DNA from 2 places in the Stenotrophomonas sp. YJH_SMC_101-4 genome. Region 1 is predicted to be linked to the other one. Evidence: riboswitches for the same ligand, from Rfam matches in the RefSeq annotation. Region 1 holds a riboswitch; the other holds the start of a gene.
The links. Region 1 has a riboswitch for glycine ahead of AC5P8D_RS12920 (trimeric intracellular cation channel family protein). Riboswitches for the same ligand answer to the same signal wherever they lie in the genome.
Positions count from the first base shown of each region.

Region 2: another riboswitch for glycine. It lies ahead of gcvP (aminomethyl-transferring glycine dehydrogenase); the one in region 1 lies ahead of AC5P8D_RS12920 (trimeric intracellular cation channel family protein).

Region 1 is NZ_JCAFTP010000003.1:447,107-450,504, reverse strand. Features, by position in the region: gene AC5P8D_RS12935 (NAD(P)/FAD-dependent oxidoreductase) at 1-907, shown strand, start outside; gene AC5P8D_RS12930 (nuclear transport factor 2 family protein) at 990-1,421, opposite strand; gene AC5P8D_RS12925 (GIY-YIG nuclease family protein) at 1,493-1,759, opposite strand; glycine riboswitch at 1,800-1,889, shown strand; glycine riboswitch at 1,903-2,006, shown strand; gene AC5P8D_RS12920 (trimeric intracellular cation channel family protein) at 2,091-2,708, shown strand; gene AC5P8D_RS12915 (3-deoxy-7-phosphoheptulonate synthase) at 2,906-3,398, opposite strand, start outside.
Region 2 is NZ_JCAFTP010000004.1:386,596-389,993, forward strand. Features, by position in the region: gene gcvP (aminomethyl-transferring glycine dehydrogenase) at 1-2,040, opposite strand, end outside; glycine riboswitch at 2,103-2,205, opposite strand; gene AC5P8D_RS16010 (multidrug effflux MFS transporter) at 2,507-3,398, shown strand, end outside.

The sequences.
Region 1 (3,398 bases):
CGGGCTGAAGACGCTGGACGATGCCATCGCGCTGCGCCGCAAGCTGCTGCTGGCCTTCGAACGCGCCGAGGCCGAACCCGACCCGGCGAAGAAGGCCGCATGGTTGAGCTTCGCCGTGGTTGGCGGTGGACCTACCGGCGTCGAACTGGCCGGCACGCTGGCCGAGATCGCGCGCCATACCCTGCGCAACGAGTTCCGCCACATCGACCCGGCCAGCGCCAAGGTGCGGCTGGTCGAAGCCGGTCCGCGCGTACTGTCCTCGTTCCCGGAAGTGCTTTCGCTGAAGGCGCGCCGGCAGCTGGAAAAGCTCGGCGTGGAAGTGCTGACCGGTACCCCGGTGAGCGACATCGACAGCCAGGGCTTCAGGCTCGGCGATCAGTTCGTGCCGGCACGCACGGTGGTGTGGGCCGCCGGTGTGGCCGCTTCACCGCTGGCGCGCACGCTGGAGGTGCCGCTGGACCGCGCCGGGCGCGTGCAGGTGCAACCCGACCTCACCCTGTCTGGCCACCCGGAACTGTTCGTGGCTGGCGATCTGGCCGTATTGAACCAGGCCAACGGCAAGCCGGTGCCTGGCGTGGCGCCCGCGGCCAAGCAGATGGGCAAGTACGTGGCCGAGGTGATCCGCGCGCGCCTGCACGGCAAGCCCGAACCCGGCCCGTTCAAGTACGCAGACTTCGGCAACCTGGCCACGATCGGCCGCATGGCTGCGATCGTGCACCTGGGCCGGCTGCAGCTGTCCGGTGTGCTGGCGTGGTGGTTCTGGCTGGCCGCGCACGTGTTCTTCCTGATCGGCTTCCGCAACCGCATCGTGGTGCTGCTGAACTGGGCCGTGGCGTACTGGAGCTACCAGCGCAGCGCGCGCATCATCTTCGGTGATGACCAGGACGACCGGCGACCGAAGCGCTAGGGCCGCACGCATGCTCCTGTAGCGCCGAGCCATGCTCGGCTGCACTTCGCGCGGTTTGCAGAAGCCGAGCATGGGCTCGGCTCTACGGCGCCTTCGGTTTCGGGTACCACAGTGCGTTGACGATTACCCAGCGCTGGTCGAAGCGCCCCATGTGGAAGTAGTCGACAAACCACGGCGTTTCCAGCCGCACCGACGCCGCGTTGCCGGTCACGTCCAGCACCGTGCAGCGGCGGTCCCATTGATCCTTCGGGGTCTTCAACGCGCCCTGCTTCGTCAGCGAGACCAGTTCTTCCTTCGACATACGGCGCAGGCCCAGGCGTTCGTCGGGCGTATCGCCGAGGACCGCGCGCTTGGCCAGGTCCGGATGCAGGGAGCGGGCGACGCGCTGCGGGTCGGCTTCCAGCTGGCCATCGACATAGTCGTGGCAGGTGGCTTCGATGGCCGCGAGGGTGGCCGGGGCGGCGGCGGGGCTTGTGGCTGCGGAAAGAGCGAACAGCAGGGCGATCGTGGACATCCGGGTCTCCAGCTCTGGGCGCGAGGCGATCATCGCACGGGCCGGGTAGCCCATCCACGCGTGGCGTGGATCTACAGGACCGGCGCCTGCAGCCAAGCCAGCTTGCGTTCGCGGGGCTGCTGCTTGAGCTGCCACTCGGCGCGGGAGGCGGCGGCCCGGTCCGGGTATTCGCGCACGGCCAGCACGCGCAGCGGCGGCCGGGCCCGGGTGTAGCGCGCGCCCTTGCCGGCCTGGTGGGCGGCGAAACGCGCCTCCACATCGGTGCTGATGCCGGCGTAATAGCTGCCATCGCGGCATTCGAGCAGGTACAGGAACCACGGGCGGAGGGACGGGGCCATGCCTGGATTATGCCGTGCTGCACTGCAGCGGATATACTGGCGCCCGAATGCAGGAGAGAGGCGCCGCGCTGGTGCCCGCCGAAGGCGCAGGCTCCCATGATCGCTCAGGCCGGTGGGCTGGAATCCCACCAACCATGCATTCGACTCGCCGAGCTGGAGAGAGGTCACCGGGCACGCCCGGGACGATCCGCCGAAGGGGCACGCGGCCCATGCCGCTGAACTCTCAGGCAAAAGGACAGCGGGAGCGGCACCGGTCATCGTCATCCCGTCATTGCGCAGGCAGTGGCGGTAGTCGCGCATGGCCGGCCCCACCGCGCCCGGAGCCTGTCCCATGCTGCTGTCCATCATCTACCTGATTGCCATTTCCGCCGAGGCCATGACCGGCGCACTGTCCGCAGGCCGCCGCCGCATGGACCTGTTCGGCGTGGTCATGATCGCCTGCGTCACCGCCCTCGGCGGCGGATCACTGCGCGACATCCTGCTCGGCCACTATCCGCTGGGCTGGGTGAAGCATCCCGAGTACCTGGGCTTCACCGTATGCGCGGCGCTGATCGCCACCTGGGTCGCACGTTGGATGCACCACTTCCGCCGCACCTTCCTGGTGCTCGACGGCCTGGGCCTGATCGCCTTCACCCTGATCGGATGCTCGATCGCGCGCGAGGCCGGCCATGCCATGCCCATCGTGCTGATTGCCGGCATGCTGACCGGCGCGTTCGGCGGCGTGCTGCGCGACATCCTCTGCAACGAGGTGCCGCTGATCTTCCAGAAAGAGCTGTACGCGATCATCGCGCTGCTGACCGGCGCGGCCTACCTGTTGCTGCTGCACTGGGGCGTGGCCGATGCCACCGCAATCCTGTGCTGCCTCGGCGGCGGCTTCGCGTTGCGCCTGCTGGCGATCCACTACCGCTGGGAAATGCCGAAGTTCGTCTATCACGACGAAGTGCATTGAACGATGGCGTGTTCGCCGGGCATGGCCCGGCGCTACCCTTCGCACCCTGCACCACCCCGGCGATGTACCTGGCGCTGTCGCTCATGCGCAGCGCCAGGCGCATCGCCGGTGCAGATGGGCCGGTCTCCAACTCCGACCGGCCCTGATCGCGGCCGCACCCCCGCAGGCGCTGGCCGCCATCCACACACGTGCCGCACTCAAGCGGCTTCGGACACCTTTACGTCGCGACGGGCACGCACGGCCGCAGCCAGTCGCTCCAGCACCGTCACCGTGGTATCCCAGTCGATGCAGCCATCGGTGATGCTCTGGCCGTAGACCAGCGGCTGGCCTTCCACCAGTTCCTGGCGGCCACCGACCAGATGGCTCTCGATCATCACGCCAACGATGCGCTGTTCGCCGTCTTCCAGCTGAACGGCGATGTCGTCGATCACCTTCGGCTGGTTCTCCGGATTCTTCAGGCTGTTGGCATGGCTGGCGTCGATCATCAGGCGCGCCGGCAGCTTGGCCTTGGCCAGCACCTGGCAGGCCTCGGCAACACTGCCTGCGTCGTAGTTCGGCTGCTTGCCGCCGCGCAGGATCACATGGCAATCCGGGTTGCCGGTGGTCGACACGATGGCGGTGCCGCCCTGCTTGGTGACCGACAGGAAGTGATGCGGATTGGACGCCGCACCCACCGCGTCAGCGGCGATC
Region 2 (3,398 bases), on a different contig from region 1:
GTTCATGTTGGCGCCGTCGGTGTACACCTGGCCGCCGTGCTTGTGGATGATCTCGCAGATCTCCACCACCTCTTCCTCGAACACGCCGTGTGTGGACGGGTAGGTCATCATGATCGCGGCCAGGCGGTCGCTGTACTTCTCGGCGTTGAGGCGGATGTCCTCGACATCGACGTTGCCGTTGGCATCGGTCTTGGTCACCACCACCTTCATGCCGCACATCTGTGCCGAAGCCGGGTTGGTGCCGTGTGCCGAATCCGGGATCAGGCAGATGTCACGGTGATCTTCGCCGCGCGAACGGTGGTAGGCGCGGATCGCCAGCAGGCCGGCGTACTCGCCCTGCGCGCCGGAGTTCGGCTGCAGGCTGACCGCGTCGTAGCCGGTGCATTCGACCAGCATCGCTTCCAGCGTGTCGATCAGTTCCTTGTAGCCCAGCGCCTGGTCGGCCGGCACCAGCGGGTGGATCTGCGAGAACTGCGGCCAGGTCACCGGGATCATCTCGGCGGTGGCGTTGAGCTTCATGGTGCACGAGCCCAGCGGGATCATCGTGCGGTCCATCGCCAGGTCCTTGTCGGCCAGCGAACGCAGGTAGCGCAGCAGTTCGTGCTCGCTGTGGTGGGTGTTGAACACCGGATGGGTCAGGAACGCGGACTGGCGCAGCAGGCCGGCCGGCAGCGCGTCGGCGGTGCTGGCATCCAGCGCGTCGACGTCCAGCGAAGCACCGAACACCGCAGCCACGGCGACGATGTCGGCGCGGGTGGTGGTCTCGTCCAGGCTGATGCCGACCGAGTCGCTGTCGATCGCGCGCAGGTTGTAGCCGGCGGCGCGCGCCTTGGCATGGATCTCATCGGCGTGCACGCCGGTGACATGCAGGGTGTCGAAGAAATCGCCACCAACCTGCACGCCGGCATTGCGCAGCGCTGCGGCCAGGATCGAGGCCAGGCGATGGGTGCGGCGGGCAATGCGGGTGAGGCCTTCCGGGCCGTGGTAAACGGCGTACATCGAGGCCATCACCGCCAGCAGCACCTGCGCGGTACAGATGTTGGAAGTCGCCTTCTCGCGGCGGATGTGCTGCTCGCGGGTCTGCAGGGTCAGGCGGTAGGCCGGGTTGCCCTGGGCATCGACCGAAACACCGATCAGGCGGCCCGGCATCGAGCGCTTGTAGGCGTCACGGCAGGCCATGAAGGCGGCGTGCGGGCCACCGAAGCCGAACGGCACGCCGAAACGCTGGCTGTTGCCGACCACGATGTCCGCGCCCCATTCGCCCGGGGCGGCCAGCAGGGTCAGGGCCAGCAGGTCGGTGGCCACGGCCACCAGGCCGCCGCGTGCGTGCACGGCATCGACCAGCGCCTTGTAGTCGCCCACCTGGCCGAAGGTATCCGGATACTGCAGCAGCAGGCCGAAGGCTTCCGCTTCCAGCGCTTCGGCCGGGGTGCCGACGCGCAGCACGATGCCCATGGGCTCGGCGCGGGTACGCAGCAGTTCCAGCGTCTGCGGATGCACGGCGTCGTGCACGAAGAAGGTGTCCGACTTGGACTTGGCCGAACGCTTGGCCAGGGTCATCGCTTCAGCAGCGGCGGTGGCTTCGTCCAGCAGCGAGGCGTTGGCGATTTCCATGCCGGTCAGGTCGGCGCACAGGGTCTGGAAGTTGATCAGCGCTTCCATGCGGCCCTGCGAGATTTCCGCCTGGTACGGAGTGTAGGCGGTGTACCAGGCCGGGTTTTCCAGGATGTTGCGCAGGATCACGTTCGGCGTGTGGGTGCCGTAGTAGCCCTGGCCGATGAAGCTGCGCAGCACGGTGTTCTTGTCGGCGATCGCACGGATCTTCGCCAGTGCCTGTACTTCGGTCATCGACTCCGGCAGCGCCAGCGGTGCCGGCGACTTGATCTTGGCCGGTACGATGGCATCGGTCATGCCATCCAGCGACGCGTGGCCGACGACATCGAGCATCTGCGCGATCTCGGCGTCGTTGGGGCCGATGTGGCGCTCGACGAACGCGTTGTGGTGCTCGAGCTCACGCAGGGAAGGGGTGTTCTGGGACATGGCGAAGGATCCGTCAGGAAAGGGCACACGCACGGGCACAAGCCGCCTGTCGGCGGTCTGCGGGGCGCCCCTCTGTCCTTTTGCCTGAGAGTTTAAAAGCGCGGAAAACCGCAGCTTCGTGCCCCTTCGGCGCCGGATCGAACCGGTCTCTCCAGAGTTGTGTTACGGGTGGTATCGGGCCTGAGCGATTACGGGCGTTGCGCCTTCGGCAGCGGTGTTCCGCTTCTCCCACCGTGTTGCCCGCCGATTATAGCCCGTTGCGGGCCCGGCCAGCGGCCGCCGGTCGGTGCCGCCGCGCCTGAATGGCCGATGGCCCGGCCGTGCGTTTTGTGCAGTGCTGCATGGCATCAGGCGCAATCCCCACCTATGATGGGCGGATACCCGAATTCATCTGGCGCCGTCCCCGTTGTTGCGGGACCGGCGCCCGCCGTGCGTGCCCCGCATGGCCCTGCCGGACGCTTCCTCCATGACCGCCGCTGTTGCCCCTTCCACCCGCCGCATGGCCCTGCTGCTTGCCGGCCTGGCCATGTTCGGCCCGTTCTCGATCGACACCATCTTCCCTGCGTTCCCGCAGCTGGCCCAGCGCCTGGCGGTGGACGAGGTGGCGGTGCAGCAGACCATCAGCGTGTACCTGCTGTTCTACGGCCTGATGAGCCTGGCGCACGGCCCGCTGTCCGATGCCTGGGGCCGCAAGCGGGTGATCCTGGGCGGCCTGGTGGTGTTCGTCGGCGCCTCGGTCGGCTGCGCGCTGTCCACCGACCTGTCCACGCTGCTGGCGTTCCGCGCGCTGCAGGGCCTGTCGGCGGGTGTCGGCATGATCGTCGGCCGCGCGGTGATCCGCGACCTGTACCACGGCCACGATGCCCAGCGGCTGATGAGCCAGGTGTCGATGCTGTTCGGCATCGCTCCGGCCATCGCACCGATCATCGGTGGCTGGATCCTGCTCAGTGGCGCCGGCTGGCCGCTGATCTTCTGGTTCCTGGTGGTGTTCGGGCTGGTGCTGTTGGCGGCCACCGCGTGCTTCCTGCCGGAAACCCATCCGGTCGAGGCACGGGTGCCGCTGTCGCCGCGCGTGCTGCTGCGTGACTACGTGCGCATCGGCTTCAACCCGCGCTTCCTGCGCCTGGCGCTGGCCGGCAGCATCGGTTTCGGCGGCATCTTCCTGTACATCTCCTCGGCACCGGTGTTCGTGATGCAGCACCTGCACCTGGGCGAGGGCGGTTTCGCCTGGTTGTTCATCCCCACCATCGGCGGCATGACCACCGGCTCGTTCCTGTCCGGGCGCATGGCCGGGCACACCACGCCCACACGCCAGGTCGCCATCGGTTTCAGCCTGTGCGCGCTGTCGGCGCTGCTGA